One region of the Mesorhizobium sp. 113-3-9 genome, then DNA from elsewhere that is predicted to be linked to it. Evidence: riboswitches for the same ligand, from Rfam matches in the RefSeq annotation. Region 1 holds a riboswitch; each other region holds the start of a gene.
What was found. A riboswitch is a leader RNA that binds a small molecule or an ion and turns the genes downstream of it on or off. The one in region 1 is predicted to bind thiamine pyrophosphate.
Positions count from the first base shown of each region.

Region 2: another riboswitch for thiamine pyrophosphate. It lies ahead of thiC (phosphomethylpyrimidine synthase ThiC); the one in region 1 lies ahead of MesoLj_RS17295 (Ykof family thiamine-binding protein).
Region 3: another riboswitch for thiamine pyrophosphate. It lies ahead of thiB (thiamine ABC transporter substrate binding subunit); the one in region 1 lies ahead of MesoLj_RS17295 (Ykof family thiamine-binding protein).

Region 1 is NZ_AP023246.1:3,545,420-3,551,265, reverse strand. Features, by position in the region: gene MesoLj_RS17310 (ABC transporter substrate-binding protein) at 1-299, opposite strand, end outside; gene MesoLj_RS17305 (ABC transporter ATP-binding protein) at 292-1,059, opposite strand; gene MesoLj_RS17300 (ABC transporter permease) at 1,056-1,874, opposite strand; gene MesoLj_RS17295 (Ykof family thiamine-binding protein) at 1,910-2,518, opposite strand; TPP riboswitch at 2,509-2,622, opposite strand; gene MesoLj_RS17290 (hypothetical protein) at 2,818-3,126, shown strand; gene MesoLj_RS17285 (formyltransferase family protein) at 3,251-4,039, opposite strand; gene msrA (peptide-methionine (S)-S-oxide reductase MsrA) at 4,566-5,084, opposite strand; gene MesoLj_RS17275 (glycosyltransferase family 39 protein) at 5,245-5,846, opposite strand, start outside.
Region 2 is NZ_AP023246.1:7,385,653-7,391,498, reverse strand. Features, by position in the region: gene MesoLj_RS35290 (thiazole synthase) at 1-709, opposite strand, end outside; gene thiS (sulfur carrier protein ThiS) at 711-908, opposite strand; gene thiO (glycine oxidase ThiO) at 877-1,878, opposite strand; gene thiC (phosphomethylpyrimidine synthase ThiC) at 1,875-3,710, opposite strand; TPP riboswitch at 3,814-3,930, opposite strand; gene queE (7-carboxy-7-deazaguanine synthase QueE) at 4,212-4,949, opposite strand; gene queD (6-carboxytetrahydropterin synthase QueD) at 4,946-5,302, opposite strand; gene queC (7-cyano-7-deazaguanine synthase QueC) at 5,302-5,846, opposite strand, start outside.
Region 3 is NZ_AP023246.1:1,512,860-1,518,705, forward strand. Features, by position in the region: gene MesoLj_RS07310 (ABC-F family ATP-binding cassette domain-containing protein) at 1-394, opposite strand, end outside; gene MesoLj_RS07315 (thiamine diphosphokinase) at 396-1,055, opposite strand; TPP riboswitch at 1,143-1,258, shown strand; gene thiB (thiamine ABC transporter substrate binding subunit) at 1,302-2,300, shown strand; gene thiP (thiamine/thiamine pyrophosphate ABC transporter permease) at 2,538-4,154, shown strand; gene thiQ (thiamine ABC transporter ATP-binding protein) at 4,147-4,923, shown strand; gene MesoLj_RS07335 (M48 family metalloprotease) at 5,183-5,846, shown strand, end outside.

The DNA of each region.
Region 1 (5,846 bases):
GCGGTCCTCTGGGTGAAGAGGCTGATGGTGCCGTTGATGCCGAAATCGGCAACGCGGTTGGCGACCAGCGTGCCGGCGCCGGTGTCGCTGTAGGGCAGGATGTCGACCTCGAGGCCGGCCTCGCGGTAAAATCCCTTGTCGCGGGCGACGAACAGCCCGACGTGGTTGGTGTTGACGGTCCAGTCCAGCGCGACAGAGACTTTTTGCGTTGCCGCGAAGGAGCGGCTCGATCCCGCGACCAGCGGAAGACCGCTGGCAAGGGTGAGCAGCAAAGCCTGCCGGCGCGTCAATTCAGTCATGGTCGTGTCCTTTGGATGGTTGAGGGTTGAGCAAGATGTCGAGGATCTCGGCCTCGAGTGCGCCGGCCTGTCGCGCGGCAGCACCGGCCGGATCGCGCGGGCGCGGCAGCGGCACCCTGATTTCACGCAGCACACGGGCCGGGCGCGCCGACAGCACATAGATGCGGTCGGACAGGAACACGGCCTCACGCACATCGTGCGTGATCAGCAACGCCGTCCAGCGATGGTGCCGCCACATCTGCTCGAGCCAGCGCTGCATGGCCGCGCGGGTCAGCGCGTCGAGCGCGCCGAACGGCTCGTCCAGCAGAAGCATGTCGCGCTCCTGCACCACCGTGCGCAAAAGCGCCGCGCGCTGGCGCATGCCGCCCGAAAGCTGTGCCGGAAAATGCCGCTCGAAGCCGGCAAGCCCGAACTCGGCAAACAGCGGCGCGACGCGAGCCCGCGCCACCTTGCGCCTGGTGCCTTGCACTTCCAGCCCGAGCGTCGTGTTGTCGATGATGCGCCGCCACGGCATCAGCGCGTCGCGCTGCGGCATGAAGGCAAAATGCCTGCCATGATCGTCGAGCGGCGCGCCGTCGAACAACATGTCGCCCTCGCCATGCTCGGCACCCGTCAGGAGCTGGAACAGCGTCGACTTGCCGGCACCCGAAGGCCCAAGGATGGAGACGAATTCGCCGGCGCCAACGCTGAGCGAAATATCGGCGAGCACGTCGAGCCCACCGAATGCCTTGCGCACATGCCGCAATTCGAGCCGGCTCATCTCCGCGCGCCCTTCCCCGCCGGCTGCCGACCGGCCCGTTCCCAGGGCATGGCAAAGCGCTGCAAGAGCGCCGTCAGCCCGAACAGGACAAGCGTCAGCGCGGCGCTGACACCGACGGCGGCCAGCACAAGGTCGGGGCGGAAATTGTTCTTGGCGTTGAGCATGTAGATGCCCAGCCCTTTCGCCGCACCCGCATATTCGGCGAAGATGGCGCCGACCACCGCATAGGTGATGGAGATCCGCAGGCCCGCGAAGAAATAGGGCAGCGCCGAAGGCAGCCGCGCCAGCAAGAAGACGCGCCAGCGCCCTGCTCCCATGGCGCGCAGCATCTGGCCGATCTCGGTCTCGGTCGCCTCGTAGCCCTGCACCAGAGCCACCAGCATGGGAAAGAAGGTGACCAGCGCGACCAGCATGATCTTCGGGGCCAGCCCGAAGCCGAACCACAGCACCACCAGCGGCGCGATCGCCACCAGCGGCAAGGTCTGGCTGATGATGAAGACAGGAAACAGCGCGCGCCGCAGCGGCTGGAAGAAATCGACCAGCATGGACAGCAGAAAGGCGGCACTGAGCGAACAGGCAAAGCCGATCAGCGTGGCGCGGATGGTCGGAATAGCGTTGTCGACCAGCGCCCCGCGATTGAGCATCGCCTGTTCGAAGACGCGTGACGGCGCAGGCAGGATCGTCGGCTTGATACCGGAATAGGTAGCGTAGAGTTGCCACGCCACGAGCAGCAACCCGACCGAGATGACGGCGGGTACTGCCTTGGCAAGGGACTCCGCGAGCGGGCGCGGCACTGATGATGAGACCACGGGCATAACCTTTGACGGGGTCGCGCGAAAGCGCGGCCGGCTTAGACAGCCGACGGGCTGTTGGCCGAAACCGTGACGTCGAGGGTTACGTGGCCGGCACCCGGCCCGAAGCGGCAGAAGGCCTCGTTCAGTGCTGAAAAGATCGCGCCCGTGTCGCCGCGCAATTTGGTGCAGAAGTTCTTGGAGCGATCGTAGACTCCGGACTGCTTCAGGAAATCGATGCAGCCATAGATCTCGTCCATGTGGTCGCCGGTGCCCATCACATAGAGCGAGAATTGCGCCGCCGCCGGCTGGCCGGTGGCAGCAGCATCGCGCACCGCGGCGATGGCGGCTTCCTTGCGTGGGCCGAGCGGCCCGACAGGTCCGCCAAACGCGTCGGAGCGGCAGATCGGATCGTCCGGCTCACCCGGGCAGCCGCGCGAAATGGCCGCCGACAGCACGCAATGCTTGCCGGTCCGCGCCGCCGCCACGAACAGATCGCGCAGCGCCGGGAACAACACCTCGGGTGGTCCGACCAGCAAGGTCGAAATGTCGTCGGTCTCGATCCTGAGCCTGTCCCGGTAGGGATCGAGTGCGCCGAGCGCACCAAGGATGACACCGACGAAATCGTCAGCCATGGGATATAGGGAAATCTGTGCGCCTGAAAACATCGCCCGCCTCGCTCCGCTGGTATTACCCAGATCAGCTTCTAGGGTCTGTGGGCTTGCCGCCCCCGTCTCAGCCCCGACCGTACGGAGCACCCCTGTGGATGGACGCGTTAAAGCACCATTCGAACTGAAGGGGAAGCTGTTTTTTCGGCGCAATGGGCCAAAAACATTGCACCAGATCTGATCACGGGATGGACGCCGGAGGGTCCTCCCCGCGCGAATTTTATCGGGAACCTTCGCCAAGCCGCGAGGTTGACCCACCAGTCGCAACGCGACGAGTTCACAGAAATGGAGACAGAACCATGTTCATGAAAATCCTCGCAGCTTCGGCGTTCACCGTTGCTCTTGCCACATCCGCGATGGCGCAAAGCAATAGCGCAAACGGCACGGACGGGTCGGGCGGCAGCGGCCAGTCAATCACAGTGGACCCCAGCACGCCGGCCTCACCCAATACGGTTGATCCGGCGGCGACCAACAGCACCACCACCGCGCCGGGCGACATGAATTCCAATGCGGATAAGAACTGCCCGACCAATCCCCAGGGCGCGCAGAGCGACGCCAACGGCAACGCAACCGCACCGACGGTGAACGACAACAACTGCGGCAAGTAATTTCGATCGCAGCCAGGAAAGTCGCGGAGCGCAAGCGCCGCGACTTTTCCGCGTTTACCGGTCTTGATGAACGGGGTGGTCTGCTTTCGGCAAGTCCCTTGCTCGAGTCGTTTCTCGCTGACCGCTATTTCAGGACCCGACTTCTGACTTGAGAGCGCGCGAAAGCGTCGCGCAATTTCAAGAGCCGTTTGAGCAGGTGGCCATAGGCCAGATACCGGACCCTGCCATCGGCAAGATCGAACTCCACGGTGCCCCATCGTGCCACCGGCACTTGTCCGGTCGGCGACCCTAGCCGTTCGATCTGGAACCCCAGCCTGACCTTGTGGCCGGCGACATCGAGATAGATCCCTGGAATATTGCCCAGCACGTGCCACAACCGATCGACATGCTCGATCGACATGGCCGGCGAGATCATCGTGTGGGCAGATTCAAGCCGCGCCCAGATGAAATCGCCGGCCGGCTGCCGTGTCCCCGAAAGGCTGCCCTTGCAGTAGGCCGGCGCCACCTCGCTCACCAGCGTGCACATCGCGCTTGCCAAGCCGTCGATCAAGGCCCGCCGCGACGCCCAGTCTGTTTCCGAAAACGACACCTGCCCAAGGATGTCGCCGTCGTCGAAGGCGGCGGACATCTTATGCAGCGTCACACCGCCATGAACGGCATGCTGGCCGTCCACCGCCAGGCGGTGGAGAGGATGCGGGCCCCGATAGTTGGGCAGCAGCGCCGGGTGAAGATTGAGCCCGCCCTTGGGAAAGATGCTCAGCAATTGCGGCGGGACCAATGTGGGGAAAGCATAGCAGATCAACACAGCGGCCTCGACCTGCGACAATTGCTTGCCGAGCGTGTCCCAATCATAAGGTCGCCCGAATTCGATCAGTCTTGCCGGCGTGTCGCCGATATAGCGTCTGAGCAGCAATCTGCGTTTCAGTCTTCGGCGTAAATTGCCTGTGCTGAAGTGCTTTGGGCGCCGACGCAACCCCGGCACAACAATCGCACCGATGTGATGGCCTGCTTCAAGCCACCCTGCCAGCAGCGGCCCGGTATAGTGGTTGACGTCGAGTATGAACACGGCCGAAAGCCGGTCTTGCCCGGTCTGCGGGCTCAAAAGCAGCACCCTCTCAAAGCGCCCGTCAAGCCGGTCACCCCATTTAAACGGCGGTCGAGCCAGGCCTTTTCGAGCGGGCCGACCGCACTTGCCAATGAAGGCTGTCGATCAGGTGGCCTTGATTTGCGAAGGCGGTATCAAGGCGGTGACGTCTGAAAGGCGGCCCTTTTTCACCAGGACTGGCTTCCGATAGATCTTCTTCATGCTCACCCCCGTCAGATCAGCCCGCGCAACTTCGGTAAATGCCACCGCCCGTCAATCGCCACGCGATGGCTGGTCGCGCGGCAATCGGCGAAGCAATTATAGCCCCATGCCGCGCGAAAGCCTATCCGTAAACCTATGAGACGGCCTTCTCACGAACCGGCAGCTTCCAGCCTGGCCTCACGAAATGGCAGGTATAGCCGTTGGGATATTTCTCCAGATAATCCTGATGCTCGGGCTCGGCCTCCCAGAAGGCACCAGCAGGTGCGACTTCGGTAACGACCTTGCCGGGCCACAGGCCGGACGCATCGACGTCTTCAATGGTGTCTTCGGCGACGCGCTTTTGCTCGTCGCTGGTATAGTAGATCGCGGAGCGGTAGCTCATCCCGACATCGTTGCCCTGGCGGTTTCGCGTCGTCGGATCGTGGATCTGGAAAAAGCGCTCCAACAGTGTGCGATAGCTGATCACGGCCGGATCGAAATTGATCTCGATGGCTTCGGCATGGGTGCCGTGGTTGCGGTAAGTGGCGTTGGGTACGTCGCCGCCGCTATAGCCGACACGAGTGGAGATGACGCCGGGATAGCGCCGTATCAGATCCTGCATGCCCCAGAAACAGCCACCGGCAAGCACTGCGCGTTCGGTCGAAGTCGCCATGTCACGTCTCCTCAAGAAGCAATTCAAGGGGGAAACGGTAGCCGTTTCCGACCTGAATTGCACAACAACAAAATTGGATTTCCCATAAATGGGCATTGTCGGCGGCTTCGTCCAGTCGACTGGAAGTGAACGCGGCGCCTGCGGACCGCGCGACAGGGCTTCAGCTGCGCGGATGCCGGGTTCGGCTGTCCACGGCAAGCGGCAGATAGCGCGTGCCAGGCGGAATGGCGGCAAAATTGATTGGCACGGGCGGTGCCTCGCGCGACCAGTTGAAAAGAACGGTCTTGACCGGGATGGTGCCCAACCATGCCCGCAGCGACGGCGGCACACCACGCCCCGACCAGACCATCAGCATGCCGTGATCATGCAAGCGCCGCCCTGTTATCCATGGCGCGAACCGCATGTTGAGGTCGGTGAAGATCGATGGCTTGTCATAGGCATTGAGGCCAGCCAGCATGGCCAGATTGGTATCGCCGCCGACAATGTCGAGCCGGCCGGGTGCTGCCGCGTGCCACACCGCCTCGGCCTCGTCCGAGATCGGCTGCGCCGGCCAGCAGACTGCATCCATGCGTCCTCGCACATTGCAGTCCGTCCAGCGGATCGCCGCATAGGCGGCCGACATGGTGACGATGCAGGTGAATGCGCAGATCGCCAACCTTCGCATCTCGAAGGCGCCGAGCCGGTGACCGAGGAAGGCGAGCGCCACGACGCCGACAAGATTGTACATCGGCGCACCCCAGGATTCACCGGTGCCGGTGAACA
Region 2 (5,846 bases), 3.8 Mb from region 1:
ATCCTGAACTGAAGGCTTCGCGACCGGCATCGACCGCCTTGCCGAACGCACGCGCCATGCCGACCGGATCGGCCGCCCTGGCGACCGCCGTGTTCAGGAGCACGGCGTCGAAACCGAGCTCCATGACCGTTGCGGCGTGTGACGGTCGCCCGAGGCCTGCATCCACGATCAGCGGGACGTCAGGGAAATGTCCGCGCATCGAGCGCAGTGCCGTCATGTTGACCGGTCCGAGGGCGGAACCGATCGGCGCGCACCACGGCATCAAGACCCTGCAGCCCGCCTCCAGCAGCCGTTCGGCCACGACAAGGTCGTCGGTGGTATAGGGGAATACCGAAAAGCCATCTTCGCACAGGATGCGGGCGCCTTCGACCAGGCCGAACACGTCTGGCTGCAGCGTGTCGTGGCTGCCGATCACTTCGAGCTTGATCCAGCTCGTACCGAAGACGTCGCGCGCCATCCTCGCGGTCGTGACCGCTTCCTTGACCGAATGGCAGCCGGCAGTATTGGGCAGGATTTTCGTGCCGAGTGAGCGGATCAGCGACCAGAATCTTTCGCCGGCCCTGCCGCCTGCCATCTCCCGCCGCAAGGAGACGGTCACCACCGACGTCCCCGACGCCTTCACCGCGTCGGCGAGGATGGCCGGCGACGGATACTGAGCCGTGCCGAGAAGCAGGCGGGAGGGAAGTGGCGTCCCGAAAAGCTCCAGCATGCTAGCCTCCCTGCATGGGCGAGAGGATTTCGATCCGGTCGCCGTCGCTCAACTGGAATTCTGCCCGCCGGGCTTTGTGCACGACGTCGCTGTTGACGGCCGTCGCCAGCCAATCGCCCTCATAGTCGAGCGCCGCAAGCAGCGCCGCCAGCGTGGTGGCGGCAACCTCACGCGCTTCGCCGTTGACCATCAGTTTCATGAGTAGGTTCCTTGGTTCCGTCTTGATTGAAAACCAGGTCGGCAGCTTGGCGCGCCATGGCGGGGGCGAGGAGAAAACCGTGACGATAGAGCCCATTGATCGCGACGGTGTCTCCGCTCGCTTCGACGCGGGGCAGGTTGTCGGGAAAGGCCGGACGAACGCCGACACCGGTTTCAACGATCTCGGCCTCGCCAAAGGCCGGATGGAGGGCATAGGCCGCGCCCAAAAGCTCCATCATTGAACGAGCCGTGACAGGTCCAGTGGACTGGCTCTCGATCATCGTCGCGCCGATCATGAAACGGTGGTCGGTGCGTGGCACCATATAGAGCGGAAAGCGCGGATGAAGCAGCCGGACCGGGCGCGACAGCGAGACATCAGGCGTACGCAGGATCAGCATCTCGCCACGAACGCCACGCAGCCTTCCATCGACGGCGGACATTCCCGTGCAGTCGATTTGACGACCGAACCCGGAAACAGCCGGGGCATCGGCGCAGAAGTGGAATTCGACTCCCATCGCCGCCAGCCTGTCATGAAGTGCCGCCATCGCCTGGCGCGGGTCGAGATGGGCTTCGTCGGAGAAGAGCAGTCCGCGGCGGAAGCGGCCGGCGAGGTCGGGCTCCAGCAACGCGATTTCATCCTCATCGACGCGCCGATGACCCGACGTGCGGCTGGCGAACCGGTCGAGTTCGCCCGCATCGCGCGGCGCGGCCACGACCAGTGTTCCGGCCCGCGTCACCTGCCCGGGCGTTGCCGCCTCCCACCAGTCGGCGGCATCGCGTCCGAGATCCAGCACCGGTTGCTCGGCGCTTTCGCGCTCGCACCATGGCGCCAGCATGCCGCCGGCGAACCACGACGCATTGCCGCCGAGGCCATGTCTTGTCTCAGCAACTGTCACCGCCGCGCCGCGCGTGGCGAGTTCGAAGGCTGCGGTGAGACCGGCGACGCCGGCCCCTTTGACCAGCACCCTCATGACCGCTCATGCGCCTCCGGCACCAGCGGTGTGCCGGTCTCGTCCGCCGGCACGTAGAGATCGCCGCCCTCGCGGTATTTCGCCGCCATCGCCGCCATGCCCTCCTTCTGCGCTTCGGCACGAATGTCGTGGGAAATCCGCATCGAGCAGAATTTCGGCCCGCACATCGAGCAGAAATGCGCCAGCTTGTGCGCTTCCTTGGGCAAGGTCTGGTCGTGGAAGGACCGCGCTGTTTCGGGATCGAGCGACAGGTTGAACTGGTCCTCCCAGCGGAACTCGAAGCGCGCGCGGGAAAGGGCGTCATCCCTGACTTTCGCCGCCGGATGCCCCTTCCCTAGGTCGGCGGCGTGTGCTGCGATCTTGTAGGTGATCACGCCAATCTTGACGTCGTTGCGATCGGGAAGGCCGAGATGTTCCTTCGGTGTGACGTAGCAGAGCATGGCGGTGCCGAACCAGCCGATCATGGCGGCGCCGATACCTGAGGTGATGTGGTCGTAACCCGGCGCGATGTCGGTCGTCAGCGGTCCAAGCGTATAGAAAGGCGCCTCGCCGCAGACGGCGAGTTGCTTGTCCATGTTCTCCTTGATCTTGTGCATCGGCACGTGGCCGGGCCCCTCGATCATCACCTGGCAATCCTTGGCCCAGGCGATCTTCGTCAGCTCGCCGAGCGTTTCCAGCTCGGCGAATTGCGCCGCGTCGTTGGCGTCGGCGATCGAGCCGGGACGAAGGCCGTCGCCGAGCGAAAAGGACACGTCATAGGCGCGGCAGATGTCGCAGATTTCGGCGAAATGCTCGTAAAGGAAGCTCTCCCGGTGATGGTGCAGGCACCATTTGGCCATGATCGACCCGCCGCGCGACACGATACCCGTGACCCGGTCGACCGTCAGCGGGATGTAGTGCAGCCGCACGCCTGCGTGGATGGTGAAATAGTCGACGCCCTGTTCGGCCTGTTCGATCAGCGTGTCGCGGTAGACCTCCCAGCTCAGATCCTCGGCGATGCCGTTGACCTTTTCGAGCGCCTGATAGAGAGGCACCGTGCCGATCGGCACCGGCGCATTGCGCACGATCCATTCGCGGATGTTGTGGATGTTGCGGCCGGTCGAGAGGTCCATCACCGTATCGGCGCCCCAGCGGATCGCCCAGACCATCTTTTCGACCTCCTCGGCCATCGAGGAGGTGACCGCCGAGTTGCCGATATTGGCGTTGATCTTGACCAGGAAATTGCGGCCGATGATCATCGGCTCGCTCTCGGGATGATTGATGTTGGCGGGAATGATTGCGCGCCCGCGAGCCACCTCGTCACGCACGAATTCCGGCGTGACGAGGTCGGGGATCGATGCGCCGAAGGCTTCGCCGTCGCGTTGCAGCGTGCCGCGCAGCATCTCGCGGCCGAGGTTCTCGCGGATGGCGACGAACTCCATTTCAGGCGTGATGATGCCGGCGCGGGCATAGGCAAGCTGCGTCACCGCCTTACCTGACCTGGCCCTGAGCGGCCGATTGCGAATGGGAAATTCCGGCGTCAGGCGCTCACCCACCGCGAATCCATTGTCTTCCGGCCGGACATGGCGGCCGTCATAGGCTTCGACATCGCCGCGCGCGGTAATCCATTCATGGCGAAGCCGGGCGAGGCCCTTTTCAATGCTGGTTTCGACTGTCGGGTCGGTATAGGGGCCTGATGGATCGTAGACGATGACGGGCGGCTCGCCGGCCGTTGGATGAACGGAGATTTCGCGCATCGGCACCCTGATCTGCGGGTGGAGGACGCCGGATTTGTGGATTTTCCGCGAGGCGGGCAGTGGTCCCGTCGACACGGCGGGGGTGAGGGCATTCATCGTGAGGCTCCTTTGCTCATGCATTGGAGACCCAGTTCTGTGCCGGAAGGATGAAAAGACGCTTTGGTCGGCCTGCCGAAACAGGACCTCGGGCGTAAACTCCCGCAAAGCGCTTGCACCGTCCCTACGCCAGTATGAACTGGATCAGGTTCAACGGGTCACTGCGCCGCGAAAGCCAGCAGTATCTCAGCCCCTTGCCGGGACTCCCCTGGTGAATGCATCGAATTGAACGGCCCGTCGCTATTTTGTCAAGCGCATTCGTCCCGCAGCGGTGATCGGCAACCAAACAAACCCAGCGGAAAAGCATGGTAGTATCGAGAGCAAGTCACGCTCCAGAGGAGCGGTGAAGCGCCCCCAATAAGGCGAGCCCTCATGCGGATTTCGGTGCCTTTTCCAGCACGGTGTTTTCGGGGCTTTCCGGAACGACGCTGCTGCCGCCCAGTTGGGTGAGATTGCTATAGAGGTCTGTCTTGCTCGTCGTCGGCAATCCTTCCCCTTCGGCTAGACGCCCCGTTTGTTTCCCCAGAGCAGAACATGAAGCTGCGGCAGTACACGCGCCTCGAACCACCTGTCACGGGTCACTTTTTCAACCAGCCATTCCATGCGCCTCATCACACCGGCCATGTCGATGAACCCGTCTTCGTTGCCGGGACGCGGCGGCGTGTGATTGCCGGGCTGCAGATAGACGGGTAATTGCGGGTAGCGCGCCGCGGCGTCTTTGGCATAGGCATAGTCATCTTCGTCGAAGACGACGAGCTTGAGCGCCGTCTGCGGCTTATCCTGCGCCGCCTCTAAGCAGGCGTCGAACGCGGCCCAATCTGTCGTCATTTCACTTGAGGGCGGCTTGGGGCTGAGTACCAGCACGTCGAGATCCGCGAACCATTGCTTAGACACCGAACCTTGGGTTTCCAATGCAAAACGGTAGCCCTCACCATGCCCGCGGTCGATCAACTGGCCAAGCGGCTGGATGGCCGGATTGCCGCCCGACAGCGATACCATCACGGGCTGACCGCCGGAAAGTGCAATGACCTTTTGCCAAACCGCGTCGGAAGACATCATCTCCCAATCATGGCGGAAGCGACGGTCCACCGCATGCAGGCTGTCGCACCAGGAACAGCGATAATCGCACCCGCCGGTTCTTACGAACACCGTCGGCAAGCCGATCAGCACGCCTTCGCCCTGAATGGTCGGCCCAAAAATCTCGCTCACCCGGATTCCGGGATGCAACGCGCAAGTCATGGTCGGTATTCCGCCCAGGTTTTCGGCGTCTCGCTCACCCGCACGGCGGAGGTTTCGGGTAGCCGCACCTTGCACCAGTCGTAGAAGTGCCTGGCCAGACATTCCGCTGTGGCATGGTCATGCCCCAGCACGTCGTTAAGATGCCGATGGTCGAACGTCCCATCGATGTAGTGCTTGAACGCCGCCAGATCTTGGTAGTCGCGCACAAAGCCGTGTTCGTCCAGTTCGCCACCTGAAAGCTCCACTACGACGATGTAGTTGTGGCCGTGCAGACGTGCGCACTGATGATCTGGTGGCAAGGAGGTGAGCTGATGCGAGGCCGAGAAGTGGAACTCTTTGGTAATGCGGAACATCACGCGCTCCTTGTCTGGATAGCGTGGAGCCAGAAGTCTGCGTCCTCATAATCTGTCGGGTCGGTGATGCCGGCCAGATCGAATGCTTCGCGCCGTTCGACGCATGTCCCGCAGCGACCGCAATGACGTGCACCGCCCTTGTAGCAGGACCACGTCGCCTCGAACGGTGTGGCGTACTTTGCCCCCTCGCTGACGATGTCGGCCTTCGACATATTCACATACGGAGCGTACAGGCGGATATCGGCGTAGCCTGCGAGGGCATGGTTCTGCATCGTCTGAAAGGCGTCGATAAAAGCGGGCCGGCAATCGGGATAGATGAAATGATCTCCGCCGTGGACGGCAGTGGCCACCGCATCGGCCTTCTTCGCGGCGGCAACCCCGAAGGCGATGGCCAGCATGATGGCGTTCCTATTCGGCACCACCGTGATCCTCATGGAGTCTTCGGCATAGTGCCCGTCGGGCACGTCCACATTATCAGTCAGCGCCGAGCCGCTCAGGTTCCGGCCAACATCGCGGATATCGACGATCTGGTGCGGAACAGCCA
Region 3 (5,846 bases), 2.0 Mb from region 1:
GGGCCAGGGCGGCGCGCCTGGCCTCGCCACCCGAGAGGTCGCCCGGCCGCTCTTCGCCCGACAAGCCAAGATGCTCCATCAGATAGGAGGCGCGATAGGGATCGTCGGCAGGCCCGAGGCCCGCCTCGACATAGCCGCGAACGGTGGCGAAGCCCTCCATGTCGGGCATCTGTGGGAGGTAGCGGACCGTCGCCGAGGGTTGGCGGAAGACTTCGCCGTCCTGCGGCTCGATCAGGCCGGCGGCGATCTTGAGCAGCGTCGACTTGCCGGAGCCATTGCGGCCGACCAGCGCGATCTTGTCGCCGGCCGAAGCGGTCAAGGCGGCGCCGTCGAGCAGCGGCGTACCGCCGAAGGTCAGTTTTATCCCGTCGAGATTGAGAAGAGGCGGGGCCATGTCAGCTTTCGGGCAAAGGATAGGGATGGGCGAGCAGCAGCGCGCGGCCATGGCCGAGCGCGATTTCGAGGCGGCCCCCGGTCTTGTCGAACTTGACCTCGTTGGAGATGGTCAGTGATGAGCCGAAGGCCACCTCGACCTGATTCAGCGGCCATTTGGCACCGGCAACGGTCAGGCCGGCAAGTTCGGAAAAGCCGAGGATCGAAAACAGCGTGCCGTCGGCATAGTCGAACCCGGCCGTTCCCAACAGCAGCGGGACACCTTCCTGGGCACCGCTGGTCAGCAGCACCTCCGTTCCGGCCTCGGCTAGGCGCAGGGCGAGCGCCAGATGCAGGAAGGCATGGTCGGCGCGCTTGCCGCCGAACGCGCCCGCCAACACAAGGCGGGTCGCTCCGCGCTCAAGGGCTGCCGCGATCGCCAGTTCCCCGTCGGTCTTGTCTTTTTCCGCCGGGAAGGTCTGGCGTGGCACCGCGGCGAGGTCGGCGGGCAGGTCGGCCGGCACCGAATCGAAATCACCCACCCACAGTTCCGGCACAAGGCCGAGCAGCCTGGCATGGCCGATGCCGGCGTCGGCGGCGATCACGCGCGAGCCCTCGACCTGGCGGTCGAGCCGGGGCGTGCGGATGAGATCGCCGCCAAGCAGGATGGTGAATGTGCTCATATCCGGTGGCCTGTACCAGCCCGGCAGCGGAAACGGAAGGCGGCAAACTCCCACTTGCGTGGTTCCTCGGCCGGGCCTATGTGTCGAAACGCTCTAACGGGGTGCCGGCTGCGATCTTTCGCGGACCGGCTGAGAGGCAGTCTCGCCAACCCGCTGAACCTGATCCGGTTTGTACCGGCGGAGGGATTAGACGTTTCGGACAGTCCGACGCCTCAATTCCTTGTCACGCGAACGAAGGAGGCGCCGATGCGCACGCTTTTATACTCTCTTGTCTCAGCCATGGTTGTTGCGCTGTCGGGGCCGGCCTTGGCCAAGGACAAGCTCACCGTCTACACCTATGAGAGCTTTACCGCCGACTGGGGTCCAGGTCCCGTGGTGAAGAAGGAATTCGAGGCCGAATGCGGCTGCGATGTCGAGTTCGTCTCGGTTGCCGATGGCGTGGCGCTGCTCAACCGCGTCAAGCTCGAAGGCGCATCGACCAAGGCCGACATCGTGCTCGGCCTCGACACCAATCTCACCGCCGATGCCAAGGCCAGCGGGTTGTTCGCGCCGCATGGCGCGGTGAACGACGTTAATGTGCCGGGCGGCTGGAGCGACGATACTTTCGTTCCGTTCGACTACGGCTATTTCGCTGTCGTTTACGATACCGAGAAGCTGAAGACGCCGCCGAAGAGCTTGAAGGACCTGGTCGAAGGCAGCGCCGACGACAAGATCGTCATCCAGGATCCGCGCACCTCGACGCCGGGCCTCGGCCTGTTGCTGTGGGTGAAGTCGGTCTATGGCGACAAGGCGCCGGAGGCCTGGGCCAAGCTCAAGGCCAAGGTGCTGACCGTGACGCCCGGCTGGAGCGAGGCCTATGGCCTGTTCACCAAGGGCGAAGCGCCGATGGTGCTGTCCTATACGACGTCACCGGCCTACCACATGGTCGCCGAGAACACGCAGCGCTACCAGGCGGCTTCCTTCGAAGAGGGCGAATACCTGCAGATCGAGGTCGCCGGCATCACCACGACCGGAGCCAAGAATCCGCTGGCGGCAAAGTTCATCGCCTTCATGACCGGACCGAAATTCCAGGATGCGATCCCCGAGACCAACTGGATGTTCCCGGCCGGCAAGACCGACAAGCCGCTCAACCCGGCCTTCGACAAGCTTGTCAAGCCGACCAAGACCTTGCTGTTCAGCCCGGAAGAGGTCGCGGCCAACCGCAAGGCCTGGGTCGATGAATGGCTGGCGGTGATGAGCAAGTAGATTGGCCGTATGATCGAAAGATGATTGCTCTACGGCGCCCCCCTCTGTCCTACCGGACATCTCCCCCACAAGGGGGGAGATCGGATGCTATCGGTGATTTCGCCAATCGCCGACGCGGCGGGTATGAGCGAGGCGCGGAAACTGCCTATCTCCCCCCTCGTGGGGGAGATGTCCGGCAGGACAGAGGGGGGCGCGAAGGAACGCGACGCTCGCTAGAGGCATTCTGGGCGATCCAGCGTGCAACGCGCTGACTCCCGCATCACCGCCGGCATCATCGCGCTCGCCGCGATCACGCTGCTGATCGGTGGCGCGTTTGCCGGCTTGCTCATCGAAGGCGCCCATGATTTCTCGGGCGCCTGGGCGGCCTTCGATCCCTATCTCCTTCGCGTCGTGCGCTTCACGCTCTGGCAGGCAATCCTTTCGACGCTGCTTTCGGTCATTCCGGCACTCTTCGTCGCACGCGCCCTGTCGCGGCATCCGCGCTTCTTTGGCCGCGCCTTCATCCTGCAGCTCTTTGCCGTGCCGCTGGCGCTGCCGGCGATCGTCGCGGCGCTCGGCATCCTGGCGCTCTACGGTCGCGCCGGCTACTTCGCCGGGCTGTTCAGCGCGATTGGCGGCAGGGGCTGGCCTGGCATTTACGGCCTGTCCGGCATTCTCGTCGCCCATGTCTTTTTCAATCTACCGCTCAGCGTGCGACTGTTGCTCGAGGCGCTGCAGACCATTCCCGCCGACCAGTGGCGGCTGGCGAGCCAGCTCGGCATGGGCGCGCGGCCGGCGTTCCGGCTGATCGAATGGCCGACGTTGCGCGCGGCTCTGCCTGGCGTCGCCGGGCTGGTCTTCATGCTCTGCATCACCTCCTTCACCATCGTGCTGACACTCGGCGGCGGGCCGGCCGCCACGACGCTGGAGGTCGGCATCTATCAGGCGCTGCGCTTCGATTTCGATCCCGCGCGCGCGGTCGCCCTGACATTGCTGCAGATCGCCTTGACGTTCATCGTGGTCCTGGCGCTGACGCGGCTTGGCGCCAATGTGGTCGGCGACACCAACCTGCCGGTCGCGCCGCGCCGCTATCTCTCCGTCAACGGGACCGAGGCGTCGCTCAACGCCGTGCTCATCGTGTTGGCACTGCTGTTCGTTGTCGGGCCGATGGCTGCGACCGTGGTCGCCGGTTTGGGCGCCGATCTCGGCCGGCTCGCCGGCGAGGCCACCGTCCGGCAAGCAACGCTGACCAGCGCCGTGCTCGCCTTCCTGTCGGCGCTGCTTTCGGTGATGCTGTCGCTGGCGCTCACCATGGCGCGGCGAGCGCTGGCGCTGGGCCGCCGTGCCGGGCCAAGGACATTGCTTGAGCATGCAACCGACACCGGCGCGGGGTTCGTCCTGGTCGTGCCGCCCATCGTCATCGGCGCCGGCTGGTTCCTGTTGCTGCGCCATGCCGGCGATGTCTTCGCCATCGCCCCGGTGATGGTTGTCACCGTCAATGCTGTCATGGCGATGCCGTTCGCGCTGCGCGCCGTCCGTCCCGCCTATGACGCGGCGAGCGAGCGTCACGAACGGCTCTGCGCACAGCTTGGTATTGCCGGCTGGGCGAGGCTGCGGCTGGTCGACTGGCCATCACTGCGGCGCCCGCTCGCCACCGCTTTTGCTTTCGCCATGGCGCTGTCGCTCGGCGATCTCGGCGTGATCGCGCTGTTCGGCAGTGATTCCGTGCAGACCTTGCCCTACCTTCTCCTGGCGCGCATGGGCAGCTACCGCACCGAGGACGCCGCCGGCCTGGCGCTGTTGCTTGGCCTCGTCTGCCTCGCATTGGTGTTGGCCGCGGATTGGCTCGGCAGGGAAAAGGTCGGCAATGTCTGATGGGGCGATGGACAGGAAGGGCGTTCCGGTGCGGCTGGACGAGGTTTCGTTCAGCTATGGCGAGGCCCCGCTCGTCTTCGATGTCGCGTTTGCCGCGGCGGAAATCACTGCCATCATGGGGCCGAGCGGTTCGGGCAAGTCGACGCTGCTCAACCTCATCGCCGGGTTCGAGACGCCATTGTCGGGCCGCGTGCTGATTGGCGGGGCCGATGTCGGCGCCGCGCCACCGGCCCAACGGCCAGTGTCGATGGTGTTCCAGGAAAACAACCTTTTCGCCCATCTTTCCGTCGAGCAGAATGTCGGGCTCGGGCGCTCGCCATCGCTGCGGCTGACCGAAGCGGACCGTGCTGATATCGCCAGGGCGCTTGCCCGCACAGGCCTTGCTGGCAAGGAAAAACGCTTGCCGCGCGAACTCTCCGGCGGCGAGCGCCAGCGTGTTGCCCTGGCCCGCGTGCTGGTGCGCGATCGCCCGGTGCTTCTGCTCGACGAACCCTTCGCTTCGCTGGGGCCAGCCCTGCGCGACGACATGCTCGATCTGGTTGCCGGCGTGCATGCGGAGCGCGGCATGACGGTACTGTTCGTCACGCACCAGCCGGAGGACGCCCGCCGAATCAGCCAGAATGTGGTGTTTCTGGACAATGGCACCGTGGCGGCCACCGGCAGCGCGGACGATTTCTTTGCCGGGGCTGGTCCCGACGCCTTCCGGCGCTATATCGGTGCCAGTGCCGGGAATGCCGTATCACGAGATATTGCCCGGAAGCGGACATAATTTACGGTCAAACCGGCCTCAGGCGATGGGGCGCTTGCTTGCCATGGCAGAAGTAGTGTGGCTAGGTCCGCCCTACTGGTCCGGCACAAGCCGTGATTTGCCTACAGCATCCGCCGCACGCCCCGAGGGACGCGCGACGGATGCTGTAGAAGTTTGTTTTTTGCGCATGACAGGTTCCGGAGATCGCCCCCGATTTTCGTGGTCATGCGCCGGGACCTGAAAGGAAGCCGTTCTGGCGATCGGCGTTGACAAGCTGCGAATGAATCCACTGGCGCGCTTTCTGGCGCTGGCCGGCTTTGCCGTGGCGCTTGCAAGCTGCCAGATGTTCACGCCTCCGGAGGTCCAGGAATCCGGCTTTCAGCCGTCCGACAAGCCGATCACGGTCGACAATGTCGCCGCCAACAACAAACTCGCGGAACTCGCCAAGGCGCAGCATCCGCGCATCCTGGCCACCTATGGCGGCGAGTATTCCGATCCCAAGCTCGAGCGCATGGTCGCCAAGGTGGTCGGCAACCTTACCGTTGTGTCGGCGAATCCGACCCAGACCTACCGCATCACCATCCTCAACTCGCCCAACGTCAACGCCTTCGCGCTGCCGGGCGGCTATCTCTACATCACGCGCGGGCTGCTGGCGCTTGCCAATGATTCGTCCGAGCTCGCCGCCGTCATCGCGCATGAGATGGGTCACGTCACCGCCAATCACGGCCTGCAGCGCCAGCAACTCGAGGCCGAGGAAGGCCTGGCGACCAAGGTGGTCTCGGATGTGCTGGGTGACAGCCCGACCGCCAAGGCGGCACTGATCCGCGGCAAGCTCAGGCTGGCGCAGTTCTCGCGCAACCAGGAGCTGGAGGCCGACGCCATCGGCATCAAGTCGATCGGTGAAGCCGGCTATGATCCCTATGCCGCCGGCCGCTTCCTGCAGT